One region of the Mesorhizobium sp. L103C131B0 genome, then DNA from elsewhere that is predicted to be linked to it. Evidence: predicted binding sites of a transcription regulator. Region 1 holds the regulator's gene; each other region holds the start of a gene.
The links. Region 1 encodes PhoB, which activates phosphate uptake and scavenging genes when phosphate is short. Its sites were predicted from a motif close to TGTCATNNANCTGTCAT; they were not measured.

Region 1 (4,306 bases):
GGCGATCATAGCCGACGACCGGAATGCCTTCGTCCAGCGCCTTCTGCACCGCCGGGCCGATGGCCGAGGCGTCCTGCGCCAAGATGATCAGCGAGTTGGCGCCCTGCGAGATCAGGCTTTCGACGTCGGTCAGCTGCTTGCCGGGATTGGACTGCGCGTCGGCCGAAATGTACTTGTCGCCGGCGGCTTCGATCGCCGTTTTCATCGCCGCCTCGTCGGTCTTCCAGCGCTCTTCCTGGAAGTTCGACCACGACACGCCGATGACCTTGTCCTTCGCCTGCGCGACCGACATCAGCGCCAGCGACATGGCGACACCCGCCAGCATGGCGGCTGCAAATCTGTTCATTATAACCCTCCCTGCGCCGCCCACGGCGCGACAAAACCGGCCCGAAGGCCTGCACAAAGAGGCTCCATTTTTTCGAGCCTCGAAAAAATACTGGTTCAATGATAAGGCACTGTCAACATCGATTATGATGGATTCTGATGGCGTTGCCGAATTTTTTCGAGCTCCGCAATAAACAATGACAGGGCTGCCGGCGTCTGCCAATATTTGGCTGGTGCCGTCGAACGCCTTCACTATCATGAGGCGCGAGGAGGCCGGGAGGAAAACAAATGTCGGTTGGGATCCGCCACGACGATCTGCGCCGTCGCAACCGTGCGATGGTGATTTCGGCCGTGCGCCGGGCCGGCCAGCCGTCGCGGACCGAGATTGCGGCGACCACCGGCCTCAGCCATTCGACGATATCGGCAATCTCGTCTGATCTAATTCAAGAAGGCATCCTGATTGAAGGCAAGCCTGGCGAGACCGGCTCGCTGAAACGCGGCCGGCCGCAGGTCGGCCTTGGCCTCAACCCGGAAGCGGCGGCGGTCATGACCGTGGTGCTGTCGCTGAACTTCCTCTCCGTCACCGTCATCGACTATGCCGGCCAGGTGGTCGCGGAAGAACAGCGCCGGCTCGACACGCTGACCATGCCGCGCGACGAGCTGATCGGCGAATGCGTAGCAATCGTCGGGCGGCGTCTCGCGGACCCGGACCTCGATGTCCAGAGCATCGCCCGCATTGCCATGGGCATCCAGGGCATCACCGATTCGCAGGCGCGGGCCATGCTGTGGTCGCCAATCACGCCACTGACCGACATTGCCTTCGCCGACATGTTGGAAGCGGAATTCGGCATTCCTGCCACCATGGAGAACGACTGCAATATGATGGCGGTGGCCCTGCAATGGCGCCAGCCCGAGCGCTACCGCGACAATTTCATCGCGATCCTCTTGTCGCACGGCATCGGCATGGGGCTGGTGCTGAAAGGCGAACTGTTCACCGGCACCCATTCCTCGGGCGGCGAGTTCGGCCACATGATCCACCGTCCGGGCGGCGCGCTCTGCCGCTGCGGGCGGCGCGGCTGCGTCGAGGCCTATGCCGGAAACTACGCCATCTGGCGCAGCGCCAAAATGATGAGCGAAGATGCCGAGCCGGTCGATATCGGCGACGCTGATATGCGCGCACTCGCCGCGCGCGCCCGCGAAACCGATGGCCCGGAGCGCGAAGCCTATCGCAAGGCCGGTGAGGCGCTCGGCTTCGGCCTCGGCAGCCTGTTTGCGCTGATCGACCCGGCGCCTGTCGCCATGGTTGGCGTCAGCGCCGCCGCCTTCGACCTGATCGAGCCGGCATTGCGCGAAGCGATCGCCCAGACCGCCGGCGGCCAGCACTCGAAGTCGATCTCCTTCGACACCGAGCCCAACGAGCTGCCGCTGATCCGCGAAGGCTGTGCCATGCGCGCGCTCGGCTTCGTCGATCAGGAGATTTTCGCGCCGGGCATTCAGGCCAAATCCGGCAAGCATGTCGCCTGAATGGCCGGCAACGGCGCGACGCGCAGCATCCTAGTCTTCCCTGATCGCGTAGCCGGCGCCGCGAATGGTACGGATGACATCCGGCATGCGGCCGTTGTTGACCGCTTTGCGTAAGCGCCCGACATGGACGTCGACGGTTCGCTCGTCGATGTAGATCGTCTCGCCCCAGACATTGTCGAGCAGTTGGCTGCGCGAGAACACGCGGCCGGGATGGCGCATCATGAATTCGAGCAGCCGGAACTCGGTCGGTCCGAGCCTGATCTCGCTCTTCTTGCGGTAGACACGGTGCGACTCGCGGTCGAGCACGATGTCGCCGACCTTGAGCACGCTGGACAGCACTTCCGGCTTGGCCCGGCGCAGCAGCGCCTTCACGCGCGCCATGAACTCCGGCGTCGAGAATGGCTTGACCAGATAGTCGTCGGCACCGGTGGACAGGCCGCGCACGCGATCGCTTTCCTCACCGCGCGCGGTCAGCATGATGATCGGCAGCCGCTCGGTTTCGGGCCGCACTCTAAGCCGCCGGCAGAGCTCGATGCCGGAAACAGCGGGCACCATCCAGTCGAGCACCAGGAGATCGGGCACGTTTTCCTGCAGGCGGATCTCGGCCTCGTCGCCGCGTGTCACCACCTCGACGTGATAGCCTTCGGATTCGAGGTTGTAGCGGAGGAGCACGCCTAGCGGCTCCTCGTCCTCCACGACCATGATGCGTGGCGCGATCATAGGCAGTTCACCCTCATCAGGCCGGCGTGGCCATCGCCGTCTCGTCCTGCTTCGGACGATTGGCGGGCAATTGCTGGCCGGTCAGCACATAATACGCATTTTCGGCGATGTTGGTGACATGATCGCCGATGCGCTCAAGATTCTTGGCGCAGAACAAGAGATGCGTGCAGGCGGTGATGTTGCGAGGGTCTTCCATCATGTAGGTCAAGAGCTCACGAAACACGGACGTGTATTTGACGTCGATGCGCTCGTCGTCATTCCTGAGTTTTGCAAGAGCTGCCGCATCGGTGGCGGCATATTCCTCGACGACGCCTTGCACCTGGATCAGCACCAGCTGCGCCATGGCATCGATGGAGTGCGAGAGGTCGCGCGGCGTGACGCTCAAGCCCACGGTGCCGACGCGTTTGGCGATGTTCTTGGCGAGATCGCCGATGCGCTCGAGGTCGCCGGCCATGCGGATCGAGCCGACCACGGCGCGCAGATCGTTGGCCATCGGCTGGCGCTTGGCGATCAGCGTGATGGCGCGGTCGTCCAGTTCGCGCTGGCGCGCATCCATGATGGCGTCGTCGGAAACGACACGCTGTGCCAGCGCATTGTCCGAATTGAGCAGCGCCCTGGTCGAGCCGCTGACCATCGAGCCTGCCAGATCGCCCATGTCGCGGATCAGCTTGCTGATCTGCCCGAGCTCTTCATCGAAGGAGGCGACGGTATGTTCACCCATGATCTTGGTCCTCGTGCCTGAAAATTCACCCGCCGGACGGCTCAGCCGAAGCGGCCGGTAATGTAGTCCTGGGTGCGCTTGTCGTCGGGGTTGGTGAACATCTTGTCGGTGGCGCCCTCCTCGACGAGATAGCCGAGATGGAACATCGCCGTGCGCTGCGACACGCGCGCCGCCTGCTGCATCGAGTGGGTGACGATGACGATCGTGTAGTTCTGGCGCAGTTCGTCGATCAGCTCCTCGACACGGGCGGTGGCGATCGGATCGAGCGCCGAGCAGGGCTCGTCCATCAGGATCACCTCCGGCGACACGGCGATGGCGCGCGCGATGCACAGGCGCTGCTGCTGGCCGCCGGACAGGCCGGTGCCGGGCTCCTGCAGGCGGTCCTTGACCTCGTTCCAGATCGCCGCCTTCTTCAGGCTCTGCTCGACGATCTGGTCCATGTCGGACTTGCGCTTGGCCAGCCCATGGATGCGCGGGCCGTAGGCGACGTTCTCGTAGATCGACTTCGGGAACGGGTTGGGTTTCTGGAACACCATGCCGACGCGGGCGCGCAGTTCGACGACATCGATGTTCTTGTCGTAGATGTCGTCTTCATCGAGCGTGATCTTGCCGGTCACCCGCGCCAAATCGATGGTGTCGTTCATGCGGTTGAGGCAGCGCAGGAAGGTCGACTTGCCGCAGCCGGACGGGCCGATCAGCGCCGTCACCTGGTTCTGACGCACGTCGAGATTGACGTCGAACAACGCCTGCTTCTCGCCGTAGAAGACGCCGACCTTGTCGCCGCGCATCTTGATGACTTCGTTCGACTTGGCGTTCATTTTGTCGCCCACTGCATTCTCAAGGGACTGTTCGGTCATGATGTTCATACCAAATTGCCTTTTTTCTACCAGCGCCGCTCGAAGCGGCGCCGGAGCACGATCGCGGTGATGTTCATGGCCATGAGGAAGACGAGCAGGATGATGATGGCGCCGGACATGCGCTCGACAAAAGCGCGCTCAGCCTCGTTTGCCCACATAT
Region 2 (4,306 bases), on a different contig from region 1:
CCTGCAGATCATCACCATCAACGAGGCCGCCTACGACACCTATCGGGCGAGGCCGGATTTCATCCAGCGCTATGTCTTCCCAGGCGGCATGCTGCCGACGCCGTCGATCCTGAAGACGCTGGGCAGCGACCATGGCCTTGCCCATCTGCGCGAGCGCGTCTTTCCGGACGACTATGCCCGCACGCTTGCCGAATGGCGCAACCGCTTCTGGGCGTCGTGGGAAAAGATCGTCCCGCTCGGCTTCGACGACCGCTTCAAGAAGCTTTGGGAATTTTATCTCCACTATTGCGAAGCCGGCTTTAGAGCCAGCTACATCGACGTGCGCCAAGTGGTCTACAAAGCCTGATCCGAAGCGTGATTGAGCGGGCGTATGCCCGCTCGTTTTCCCTGTTAGCTGCACGTTGCCTCAAAGCAGGATGCGATACTTCGCAAACCCGGATTCGCCCTCGCCGGCCGGCTCGATCTTGAGCGATTTCACTCCCGATATAAAATCCTTCGCTTTGGGGCCGGTCTCGAACACGACGCTGGTGCCGGGCAGCGGCGTGAACGACCAATTGTCGTCGGCCGAGGGATTGATCGTGCCTTCGCTGACGACGTAGCGCACGATCACGTCGCGGTTGGTGTCCGGCGCCTCGTAGATGATCTTCGAGGCATTGATGTCGGGGAAATTGCCGCCACCGCCGGCGCGGTAATTGTTGGTGGCGACGACGAATTTCGCTGCCGGATCAATAGGCTTGCCGTCGAAGCTGAGGCCGACGATGCGGTTCGAGCCGGCATTGGCGACGCCACCCTTGGCATCGTATTTCGGCAGCTGCGACAGGTCTATTCCGTAGCTGACGCCATCGATCACATCGAAATTGTAGGACGGGAATTCGGTGTCGATGAGCGCCTGGTCGGCCTTGCCCGGCTCGATCTTCCTGAAAATGCCGGCCGACATTTCCAGCCATTCCTTCACTTGCGCGCCGGTGATTTCGACGGCGCGCACCGTGTTCGGATAGAGATAGAGGTCGGCGACGTTCTTGATGGCGATGTCGCCCACCGGCACGTCGGTATAGTAGTCGGCGCCGTTGCGCCCGCCGGCCTTGAAGGGTGCTGCCGCCGACAGCAGCGGCACATCCTTCCACTGCGTGCTCTTCAATATGTCCTTGAGGTACCAGCTCTGCGCCTGGTTGACGATCTGCACCGACGGATCGTCGGCGACCAGCGCGAAATAGGAATAGAGCGGCGCCGAGGTCTTGCCGACCGGTCGGCGGACATAGGCAAGTGTCGCCTCATGGTCCGCCTTCAGCGCATCGACGACGCGCTGGTCGTCCGCCACCGTCGGCTTGTTTGCCTTGTCGACGCGCTGGTAGATCGGCCTTGCCTCCGATGTGGCCGAGGCTACGCGCCATTTCGATCCGTCCCGTTCCAGAAGCAGATCGATCATTCCCATATGCGAGCCCCAGAAACCGCCCATCACGGCGGGCTTGCCCTGCAGCGTGCCTTTCTCGGTGTCGACGCCTTCGAGCGCCTGAAAATCCTTCTTGCCGGGGAAGACGAGATGCTGATGGCCGGTGAACACCGCATCGATGCCTTCGACGCCGGCGACGAAGAAGGAGGCGTTCTCCATGCCGTCGCCCTGCTTGATATCGATGCCGGAATGCGAGAGCGCGATGACGATGTCGGCGCCCTCCTCCTTGATCTGCGGCACCCATGCCCTGGCCGCCTCGACGATGTCGCGCGTCCTGACATTGCCTTCCAGGTTCTTCAGGTCCCAGACCATGATCTGCGGCGGCACAAAGCCGATGATGCCGATCTTGATCGGCTGCTCGGCGCCCGACCCGTCCTTGATCTTCTTGTCGAGGATGACATAGGGCTTGAGGTAGAGCTTGTCGTCGCGCGGTTTGGCGGCAAGCTCGGTGCCGCGGATCAGATTGGCGCAGACGAAGGGGAAATTGGCTCCGGCCAGCACCTTGTCGAGGAACGACAGGCCGTAATTGAACTCGTGATTGCCGAGCGTCGAGCATTCATAGCCCAGCAGGTTCATGCCCTTCATGATCGGATGCAGATCGCCTTCCTTGAGGCCCTTCTCATAGGCGATGTAATCGCCCATCGGATTGCCCTGCAAAAGATCGCCATTGTCGATCAGCATCGCATTGGTGGCTTCCTTGCGCACCGCCGCGATCAGTGAGGCCGTCCGTGACAGGCCCATCGTGTCGTTGGCTTTGTCGGCGTAGTAGTCGTAAGGCAGCACATTCACATGGATGTCGGTGGTCTCCATGATCCTCAGATGCGCCTGATTGGCCTGCGCGCGGGCGGAAAACGGATGGAGCATGATCAGCGCCCCGCTGGCGGCCGTACCGGCAAGAAAACTACGGCGGGAGACGGGGTAATTGAGATGCGGCATTGGTTTTCCTTCCCAGCGACGTGACAAGATCCCAGCCCCGGGCGGAAGCTTCGCGCCGAAAACCGGCCATGTCCATCGGGAAGTCAGTCGATCAGCAAAAGGTGACGGCTGGATGAATATCCTTGGCCGCGGTTGAGAACCTCAGCCCTTGTCATCGTCGCCCTGGGTGATCAGCCGCGCGCTGCGCTGGCCGGTGAAATAGATCCATAGCCAGCTAAGCGACACCGAGAGCCGGTTGCGGAAACCGATCAGGAAGTAGATATGCGCCACGCCCCACAGCCACCAGGCAAGCCATCCCGTGAGCTTGATCGAGCCGAAATCGATCGCGGCTGCCCACTTGCCGATCGTCGCCAGGTCGCCGGCATGTTTGTAGCGGAAAGGCCGCGGCGCGCCATCGCCGGCCAGCCGCGCCCTGATCGTCGCGGCGACATGCTTGCCCTCCTGCTTGGCCGAGGGCGCCACGCCGGGCACCGGTTTGCCGTCCGGCCGCAAGACATGCGCGGTGTCGCCGATGACGAAGATTTCAGGACTGTTCGGCACGGTCAGATCGGGCTCGACCATTACCCTGCCCGCCCGGTCCACCGGCGCGCCCAGCCACTCTCCCGCGGGTGAAGCCGCCACGCCGGCGGCCCACAGGATGGTTCGCGCCGGCAGATGCGTATCGCCAAAGACGACGCCTTCGGCATCGAGGCGCGTGACGGCGCGGCCAAGCTCGACCGTGACGCCCCGCCGCTCCAGCGCCTTGCGCGCATAGTCGGACAGCTTTGGCGCGAAATTGGCTAGGATCCTGTCTCCGGCCTCGACCAGCACCACACGCGCCTCACGCGTGTCGATGTTGCGGAATTCGCCGCGCAGCGTTTCATGCGCGAGTTCGACAATGGTGCCGGCAAGCTCCACGCCGGTCGGGCCGCCGCCGACGATGACCAGTGTCAGCAGTGCCTGGCGCTTGGCCGGATCGGTCTCGCGCTCGGCCTGCTCGAAGGCGAGCAGGATGCGCCGCCGAATGGTGGTTGCGTCTTCAAGCGTCTTCAGCCCGGGCGCGAAAGGCTCCCAATCGTCGTGGCCGAAATAAGCATGACGCGCGCCGGTGGCGAGCACCAGCGTGTCGTAGGGAACAGAACTGCCGTCCTCAAGCACCACGCGTTTGCCTGGACGGTCGACGCCGGTGACGTTGCCGAGCAGGGTCGTCACGTCCTCGCGCTTGCGCAGCAGATGACGGATCGGCCAGGCAACTTCCGAGGTCGCCAGCGAGGTGGTCGCCACCTGGTAGAGCAGCGGCTGGAAAAGGTGATGGTTGCGCTTGTCGATCATGGTGATGCGCACGGGTGCGCCGGCCAGCGCCCGCGTGAGTTCGAGACCGCCGAACCCTGCGCCGACGACAACGACATGATGGCTGGTTTCACTCATCGCATTCACCCCTATTTGTCTCCCTCTATCTAGCGATTTTTGTGCACCGCAACAATGTCGCGGCGAGCTAGATTGCCGCTTAAGGCTGCCCAGGACTCGTCGCCGGATGTCGCGAATGCCTATGTCGGCAAGCATGGACGGGTATAGCCTTGCAGGCTGGAACCACGGGAGTGAAGCATGGCCAACGACGATGACAAAGATGGCAAAGGGCGGGGGCAATATTCTTCGCCGCCTTGCTTCATGCACGAACTCGATCCGGAATTTCGCGCGCCATTGACCGACTGGACCGATGTGCGCCGTTGGCGCAAGGCCGAGCGCGAGCGTCTGATCGCGGCACGGTTGGCGGTTTCCGCCGATGCGCGGGTGGCGATGTCGCGGGCTATCGCCGAAGGGCTCGACGCGGCAATCGGCGACATTGCCGGCCGCATGGTCAGCCTCTATTGGCCGTTTCGCGGCGAGCCGGACCTGCGGCCGTGGATGGCGTCGATCAACGAACGCGGCGGCCGCACGGCG
Region 3 (4,306 bases), on a different contig from region 1:
TGAGGATCGCAGGATCGGCATGGCCCGACCAACCTTCGGCCATGCGCTCACCCTTGGTGAAGGCGGCGAGATTGAAGGCCCGGCCTTTGCTGACGGGGTAGGCGACCATGTGGAAGCCTGGATGCAGGAACGTGGTGACGCAGTCGGCGGCGCCGATCGCGACAAAGGCTTCGCCGGCGGCGCTCTCGGCCGCGATCGTGACTCGCCAGGCGAGTTCGCCCGAAAAACGGCTTTTGACGAAGTCCTCGCCTGCGAGTTGCGCCCTGACCGCCGACCAGACGCCGTCGGCGCCGACCAGCAGTTTGCCGCGTGCCTCGATCTCGCGGCCGTCCACTTCGGCGGTCACGGCGACATATTGCGCGTCTTTGACGATGCCGGTCACGCGGGCGCCGGTGATGAGCTCAATCTGCGGCCGTTCAGCCATTTGCGCCAACAGCGCTGCCTGCACATCTGCGCGATGGGCGACAAGATAGGGCGCCTGCCAGCGCGCTTCGGCGGCGTGCCCGAGCGGTACCCGCGCCAGTTCGCGCAGCGTCCGGGCGTCCTTGAGCACGACCGCTTCCGACCGCAACGCTGCCGGCAACAGCCGGTCGAGCGCGCCGAGTTTTCGAAGAATGCGTGTTGCGTTGGGCGAAAGCTGGATGCCGGCGCCGGCCGCTTCTAGGTGCTGTGCCTGTTCGATAAGCTTTACCGGATAACCCCGTCCGGCGAAGGCAAGGGCGGCGGTCAGCCCGGCGATGCCGGCCCCGGCGATTATGACCTGCCGGGACCTTATGTCTTCCATCGGGCTTGTCGCGGAAGGATCAGGCGGCCTGGTCGATATAAAGGCAACCAGCCGGCAGCGTTTCCGTCGCCCTCAGCTTCGCCGAATAGCGGTAGAGCGTCGAGCAATACGGGCAGACCTTTTCATTGTCGTCGCCCATGTCGAGGAACACATGTGGGTGGTCGAAGGGCGGGTTGGCGCCGGTGCACATGAATTCCTTGACGCCGATGTCGATTGCCGGATGGCCCGCATCGTTCTGGAAATGGGGAATGGAACCGCCTGCCATCGTCGTCTCCTTGATCTCGTCGAAAAGCATCTGGAACATAACAGGCATGTTTGCAAGATCGATGAAATGAAACTGTCGCAAAAGCCTGTCAGAGGATACGGTGAGCCGGTTAAGTGCATGTCCCTGAAATCGGAATGGTTTTCGCCGAAGGGTCATGCGTTACAAAAGCGTGTTAGAGGCATGGCACGTCCAGCGGCGCTCCAAGGGACGGTTGGCGGGGAAGAGCAGGAACCATGAACGAACTGAAGCCGGTGCAGAGCGAATTCATCAATGTCGAGGTGGCGAGCCCCGACGGCGGCAACCCCGATAGGTTCGTCAACCGTGAGTTCTCCTGGCTGCAGTTCAACCGGCGTGTGCTCGAGGAATCGCAGAACGAGCACCATCCGCTGCTCGAACGCGTCCGTTTCCTGTCGATTTCGGCCGCCAATCTCGATGAATTCTTCATGGTCCGCGTCGCCGGCCTTGCGGGCCAGGTGCGCGAAGGCATTGCGCTCAAGAGCCCCGACGGCCGCACGCCGGAGCAGCAGCTGGAACAATTGCTGCGCGAGGTCGAGCGGCTGCAGGAGGACCAGCAGAACAGCCTTTCGGCGCTGATGTTGCTGCTCAACAAGGAAGGCATTGAGAGCATCACCCGCGACGCACTGACCAAGGATGAAAAAGTCTGGCTGGAAGACCATTTCCAGGACCAGGTTTTCCCGGTGCTGACTCCACTGTCGATCGACCCGGCGCATCCGTTTCCGTTCATTCCCAATCTCGGCTTCTCGATGGCGCTGCAATTGCGCCATCGCAAGAATGGCGAGGAGATGAGCGCGCTTCTGCGCCTGCCGGTGGCGCTGAAGCGCTTCATCCGTCTGCCCGACCGCAAGCAGCACGTTCGCTTCATTCCGTTGGAGGAGGCTGTCGGCCTCTATATCGGCAAGCTGTTCCCCGGCTATGAGGTCAAGGGTTCCGGCACGTTCCGCATCATCCGGGACAGCGATATCGAGGTCGAGGAAGAGTCGGAAGATCTCGTGCGCCTGTTCGAGACGGCGCTGAAGCGGCGCCGCCGCGGTTCGGTCATCCGCATCGAATTCGACAAGTCGATGCCCGGCGAATTGCGCGAGTTCGTCGCCGGCGAGCTTGGCGTCTCTTCGAGCCGCATCAGCGTTCTGACCGGCCCGCTGGCGCTCAGCCAGATTTCCGAGATCGTCGCCGTGCCGCGCGACGACCTGAAGTTCACCCCCTACAATCCACGCTTTCCCGAGCGCATTCGCGAGCATGGCGGCGACTGTTTCGCGGCCATCCGCGAGAAGGACATCGTCGTCCACCACCCCTATGAATCCTTTGACGTGGTGGTCCAGTTCCTGCGCCAGGCGATGGCCGACCCGGAGGTGGTGGCGATCAAGCAGACGCTCTACCGCACCTCCAACGACAGCCCGATCGTGCGCGCCTTGGTCGACGCGGCCGAGGCCGGCAAATCGGTAACCGCCCTGGTCGAGCTCAAGGCGCGCTTTGACGAGGAAGCCAACATCCGCTGGGCGCGCGACCTCGAACGCGCCGGCGTCCAGGTCGTGTTCGGCTTCCTCGAACTCAAAACCCATGCGAAAATGTCGCTTGTGGTGCGGCGCGAGGACGGCAAGCTGCGCAACTATGTCCATCTCGGCACCGGCAACTACCATCCGGTGACCGCGCGCATCTACACCGACCTGTCCTTCTTCACCACCGATCCGACGATCGCGCGCGATGTCGCCCAGCTGTTCAACTTCATCACCGGCTATGCCGAGCCGACGGATGAGATGCGGATCGCCATCTCGCCGTTTACGCTGCGCAGCCGTATCCTCAAGCACATTGCCGACGAGGTCGCCTACGCGCTGGCTGGCCGTCCGGCGCGCATCTGGATGAAGATGAACGCGCTCGTCGACCCCAACATCATCGACGCGCTCTATGACGCCAGCCGTGCCGGCGTCGAGATCGATCTCGTCGTGCGCGGCATCTGCTGCCTGCGGCCGCATGTGCCCGGCCTGTCGGAAAACATCAGGGTCAAGTCGATCGTCGGCCGCTTCCTCGAACACAGCCGCATCTATTGCTTCGGCAACGGCCATGGCCTGCCGTCGGACGAGGCGATCGTCTACATCGCCTCGGCCGACTTGATGCCACGTAATCTCGACCGCCGCGTCGAGACCATGGTGCCGATCACCAATCCAACGGTGCATGAACAGATCCTTGGCCAGATCATGCTGGGCAACATCATGGACAACCAGCAAAGTTTCGACGTATTGGCTGACGGAACCTCCCGGCGCGTCGTGCTGGAGGAGGGTGAGGAACCGTTCAACGCGCAGGAATATTTCATGACCAATCCGAGCCTGTCGGGACGGGGTGACGCGCTGAAGTCGCATGCGCCCAAGCGCATCGCGCAGTTCAAGCGTCGCAAGAAGAACACCGGCTGATGATTTCAACGTCCCAAGGCCGGCTGCAGGATCGCCGGCCGCTGTCCATCATCGACATCGGCTCGAACTCGATCCGCCTTGTCGTCTATGAAGGGTTGGCGCGCTCGCCGACCTTGCTGTTCAACGAAAAGATGCTGGCCGGCCTCGGCCGCGGCATCGTTTCGACCGGCAAGCTCGACCCCGAGGCGGTGACGCGCTCGATGGAGGAGTTCCGCCGTTTCCGCGCGCTCTCCGACCAGGCGGGTGCGGAGCACATGTTTGTGCTGGCAACGGCCGCGGCCCGCGAAGCGATCAACGGACCCGACTTCATCCATCGCGCCCAGGATGTGCTCAAGACCGAGATCCGCGTGCTCACTGGCCGGCAGGAGGCCCATTATTCGGCGCTTGGCGTCATTTCGGGCTTCCACCCCGCCGATGGCATTGCCGGCGATCTTGGCGGCGGCAGCCTGGAGCTTATCGACATCAATGGCGAGGCGATCGGCGACGGCATCACGCTGCCGTTGGGTGGCCTGCGGCTGCAGGACATGGCCAGGAATTCGCTCGCCCAGGCGGCAAAGATCACCCGCGACGAACTGGCGCGCGCCAAAATGTTGAAGGGCGGGCAGGGACGGCCCTTCTACGCCGTTGGCGGCACCTGGCGAAACCTTGCCCGGCTGCACATGGAAATGACCAACTACCCGCTTGGCGTCATGCACCACTATGAGATCGGTGTCGACAGCGCCGCCAATTTCCTGAAGCAGGTGGCGAAAGGCGAGATCGAGAAGGTCAAGGGCATCGAAGGCGTGTCGAAGAACCGCCGTTCACTGCTGCCCTATGGCGCGGTCGTGCTGC
Region 4 (4,306 bases), on a different contig from region 1:
GCAACGTCGCCCTTGGTCTCGATGCGCCACTCGACCTTGGCGCCGGACGAGTTGAAGCCGGAAAAGCTCTCCCAGACCGAGGTCATGTCGCCGCCGGGCGGAAATCCGTAGAACAGCGATTCACGGGCGTCGTCATAGGCGATCAGCACGGGATAGCCACGATAGCCGGAGCAGGCGAGTTCGGCCCATTCGCCGTCGCCTTCCTGCGCCTGCGCATAGGTGACGCAGTCCTTTTGCGAGTCGAGGTCGGTGTAGACGCTGGATATTCCGTCGGCATGGGCGGTTTGGGATAGGGCGGCGAGGGCGAATGGAACAAGCAGCAGGGTTCGCATGCGGACGTCTCCCGTGAAGTTCGCCCCAGCCTATCGCCAAATCTGCGGCCGGCCTAGCGTGCCAATCTCAACGTTGGCGCCGCCCAAATCGCCCTGCCGGGCAATTCTCCCCCTGAACGGGAGAAAGTGGCCGGCTGCGCCGCTGGCGACAACCTTGCAACGCTGGCAATTGGCGAAATCGTGATGAGAGCGTTCCTCGCCCCATTTCCGGGAAAGGATGCCGGCAGGTGAGGGGCGGCGCCAACGTTCGAAATGTTATTTCTTCAAGCTCGCCTCGATCAGCAGGTCGGCGTTGTGGGCGACCGCTGCCGCCGGGCCTCCGAGGCCGAAGAGCTGGCCACTGATATAGGCGCCTTCGATCAACAGCAGCAGGCCGTCGCCGAGCGTGTCAGGGTCTTTAGCGCCCATCGCTGCGGCCATCGCGCGCAGGCGGTGGCGCAACTCCTGCTTGTTGGCCTCGCTGACGACGCGCGCCGGATGGCCATGTTCGGGATATTCCACCGCCGCGTTGGTCATGCCGCAGCCGCGATAGTCCGGCCTTTGCGTGCGCTTGCCGACGCGAGTCAGGAAAGCCCTGAGCTGTGCCCGCGGGTCGCCGGGATGGGCAGCCACGGCTTCGTCGAAACGCTCCCAATACTCACGGTCATATTGCCTGAGATAGGAAGCGGCGAGCTCGTCCTTGGAGGGAAAGCTGCGGTAGAGGCTGGGCTTGGTGACGCCGGCGCGCTTGACGATCTCGTCGACGCCGATCGCCCGGATGCCGCGGCGGTAGAACAGGTCGTACGCCACGTCGAGGATTTTCTTGGCAGCCTTGGGCGGTGCGGCTGCATGACCGTCCTTGATGGTCAGTTCAATATTTTTGTCCGTTGGCATGGTATGACTCGATTGACGTGTTACCGATCGGTACGTATACATGTCCTCACCCTGCAACGTACCGGTCAGTAACATGATAGCTCAATCCCGTCCCTTTGGCCAGCGCTACGCTTTCGTCGTGGTTGGCGTCATCTTCCTCTGCTTGTTGATCGCGGCCGGGCTTCGTTCCGCACCCTCGGTGATGATGCTGCCGTTGGATAAAAGCTTCGGCTGGGGGCGCGATACGGTTTCGATTGCCGCCGCGATCGGCATCTTCCTTTACGGCCTGACCGGGCCGTTTGCCGCCGCATTGATGGAGCGTATCGGCTTGCGCCGCACGCTGCTTGCCTCGCTTGTGATCATGTCGGGCTCGACCGCGCTCAGCCTGCTGATGACCGAGCCATGGCATCTGTTCCTCACCTGGGGCGTGTTTTCAGGTATCGGCTCCGGCGCGGTCGCCACCGTGCTCGGCGCCACCATCGTCAACCGCTGGTTCAAGACCAATCGCGGCTTGGTGATGGGGCTGATGTCGGCCTCCAGCGCCACCGGCCTCTTGGTGTTCCTGCCGCTGCTGGCATCGCTCGCCCAGTCGGGCGGCTGGCAGCCCGTCGCTACCGCCGTCTCGATCGCCACCGCCTGTCTTCTGCCGCTGGTCTGGCTGTTGGTTCCGGAGCGTCCCGCTTCGATCGGCATGGTGCGCTATGGCGCCGGGACCGATGACGTGCCGCCGGTATCGCCGGCATCGCAAGGCAATTTCCTGGCGCATACGCTGAACACGCTACGCCGCGCTGCCGGCACCCGCGTCTTCTGGTATCTGTTCGCCACCTTCTTCATCTGCGGCTTCACCACCAACGGGCTGGTCGGCACGCATCTGATCTCTTTCTGCGGCGACATGGGCATCCCCGAGGTACAGGCCGCGGGCCTGCTGTCGCTAATGGGCATTTTCGACCTGATCGGGACGACGCTCTCGGGCTGGCTCACCGACCGTTTCGACCCGCGCAAGCTGCTCGGCGTCTACTACGGCATTCGCGGCCTGGCGCTGATCTATCTGCCCTATTCCGGCTTCTCGGCGACCAGCCTGATCATCTTCGCCGTGCTCTACGGTCTCGACTGGATCGCCACCGTGCCGCCGACGCTCAGGCTCGCCAACGAGGCCTTCGGTGACCGCAGCGGCCCGATCGTGTTCGGCTGGATCGTAGCCGGCCACCAGGTCGGCGCCGCCACCGCCGCCGCCTTCGGCGGCACCATGCGCGAACTGCAGGGCAATTACGAACTGGCTTTCCTGATCGCCGGCATGACGGCGATCGTGGCTGCGTGTCTGTCGCTGCTGATCAATACGAGCAGGCCGGCTTTCGATCCGGAGCCGCAAGCGGCGTAAGGCGCGGTACTAATCTCCCCCCTCAGGGGGGAGATGGCCGCGAAGCGGCCAGAGGGGGTCCGTGCGACCGGACTCAGCCTCTTGCGCATAGGAGGTCGGCGCTCCAAGCGAGGCGACCCCCTTCTGTCGCCTTCGGCGACATCTCCCCCCTCAAGGGCGGAGATCACCTGTCGGTTGTTATCAAAGTTTCATCTTCCCGAGATGTGGCTGAAACATTGAAGCTGGAGCTTGCTGGCACCGTTCGAAGCCATCAGGAGACAGCCATGAACAAGATCTCGTTGACCCGCCGCGCTTTCGTCACCTCTGCCAGCGCCGCCGGTCTGCTCGGCGCATCGGGGCTCGCTTTGCCCTATTATTCGCGCGCCAGCCAGCGCCCGGCCTTCACCCATGGCGTCCAGTCCGGCGATGTCGATGCCTCGAGCGGCATGGTGTGGACGCGCACCGACCGGCCTTCGCGCGTCATGTTCGAAGTGTCGTCGACGGAAAACTTCGCCAATGCGACGCGGCTGGCGCCGCTCGATACCTCGCCGGCCAGCGACTTCACGGTCAAGCGCCTGCTTACCGACCTCGCCTCCGACCAGGATATCTTCTACCGGATGACTGCCGCCGACCTGTCGGATATCAACGCCGTTTCCGAACCGATCGTCGGCCGTTTCCGCACAGCACCCGCCTCGAAGCGCGACATAAAATTCGCCTGGTCGGGCGACACGGCCGGCCAGGGCTGGGGAATCGATGAGACCGGCATGAAAACCTACGCCACCATCGCCAGGCACACGCCGGATTTCTTCCTGCATTCCGGCGACACCATCTATGCCGATGGCGCCATGAAGGACGAGGTAGACCTGCCTGGCGGCGGCAAGTGGAAAAACGTCGTCCTGATCGACGGCAAGCGCAAGGTGGCCGAGACGCTGGATGAGTACCGCGACCAGTGGAAATACAACATGATGGACAAAAACGTTCTGGCCTTGAGCGCCATCTGCCCGACCTTCTACCAGTGGGACGATCACGAGGTGCTGAACAACTGGTCGGATTCGAAGAATCTCGGCGCCGACAGCCGCTACACCGAAAAATCCATCCATGTGCTCGCGGCGCGTGCGGCGCGCGCCTTCCATGAGATGACGACGATCCGCTACGAGCCGTCCGAGCCCGGCCGCGTCTACCGCAAGATCGCGCATGGGCCGCTGCTCGACGTGTTCTTCCTCGACATGCGCTCCTATCGCGGCCCGAACGGCCCCGACATGCAGGAGGACATGACGCCGCAGTCACGCATGCTGGGCGAACAGCAGACGAAATGGCTGAAGCGCGAGCTGACGAATTCCAGGGCGACCTGGAAGATCATTGCCGCCGACATGCCGCTCGGCCTCGTCGTCTGGGACGACGGCGCCAAGAAGGTCGGCGCGGAAGCCATCAGCAATGGCGACAATGGCCTGCCCAAAGGCCGCGAGCTCGAGATCGCCGACCTGTTGCGCTACATCAAGACTGCCGGCATCACCAACACGGTCTGGTTGACCGCCGATGTCCACTACACGGCGGCGCACTATTACAACCCCGACAAGGCGCGGTTCCAGGATTTCAATCCTTTCTGGGAATTCGTCTCGGGCCCGATCCACGCCGGTACCTTCGGTCCCAATGATTTCGACATGACCTTCGGCCCGGAGCTGAAATTCATCAAGGCGCCGACCACCGAACAGGGCCAGAACCTGCCACCCTCGGCCGGCCTGCAGTTCTTTGGCCTGGTGGACAT

Region 2: X730_RS160365 (bifunctional 2',3'-cyclic-nucleotide 2'-phosphodiesterase/3'-nucleotidase) is a predicted target of PhoB. The motif match lies at 2,488-2,504, and genes of this name have one in related genera.
Region 3: X730_RS140915 (RNA degradosome polyphosphate kinase) is a predicted target of PhoB. The motif match lies at 1,112-1,128, and genes of this name have one in related genera.
Region 4: X730_RS141880 (alkaline phosphatase) is a predicted target of PhoB. The motif match lies at 2,738-2,754, and genes of this name have one in related genera.

The regions. Positions count from the first base shown of each region.
Region 1 is NZ_AYXC01000010.1:130,060-134,365, reverse strand. It holds gene xylF (D-xylose ABC transporter substrate-binding protein) at 1-346, opposite strand, end outside; gene X730_RS146930 (ROK family protein) at 613-1,848, shown strand; gene phoB (phosphate regulon transcriptional regulator PhoB) at 1,879-2,568, opposite strand; gene phoU (phosphate signaling complex protein PhoU) at 2,585-3,289, opposite strand; gene pstB (phosphate ABC transporter ATP-binding protein PstB) at 3,331-4,155, opposite strand; gene pstA (phosphate ABC transporter permease PstA) at 4,173-4,306, opposite strand, start outside.
Region 2 is NZ_AYXC01000002.1:166,200-170,505, forward strand. It holds gene X730_RS160370 (cyclopropane-fatty-acyl-phospholipid synthase family protein) at 1-346, shown strand, start outside; gene X730_RS160365 (bifunctional 2',3'-cyclic-nucleotide 2'-phosphodiesterase/3'-nucleotidase) at 407-2,386, opposite strand; gene X730_RS160360 (NAD(P)/FAD-dependent oxidoreductase) at 2,528-3,793, opposite strand; gene X730_RS160355 (5-formyltetrahydrofolate cyclo-ligase) at 3,971-4,306, shown strand, end outside.
Region 3 is NZ_AYXC01000018.1:79,922-84,227, forward strand. It holds gene X730_RS140925 (FAD-dependent monooxygenase) at 1-784, opposite strand, end outside; gene X730_RS140920 (zinc-finger domain-containing protein) at 804-1,049, opposite strand; gene X730_RS140915 (RNA degradosome polyphosphate kinase) at 1,283-3,475, shown strand; gene ppx (exopolyphosphatase) at 3,475-4,306, shown strand, end outside.
Region 4 is NZ_AYXC01000016.1:221,473-225,778, reverse strand. It holds gene X730_RS141865 (hypothetical protein) at 1-332, opposite strand, end outside; gene X730_RS141870 (TetR/AcrR family transcriptional regulator) at 588-1,205, opposite strand; gene X730_RS141875 (MFS transporter) at 1,279-2,562, shown strand; gene X730_RS141880 (alkaline phosphatase) at 2,826-4,306, shown strand, end outside.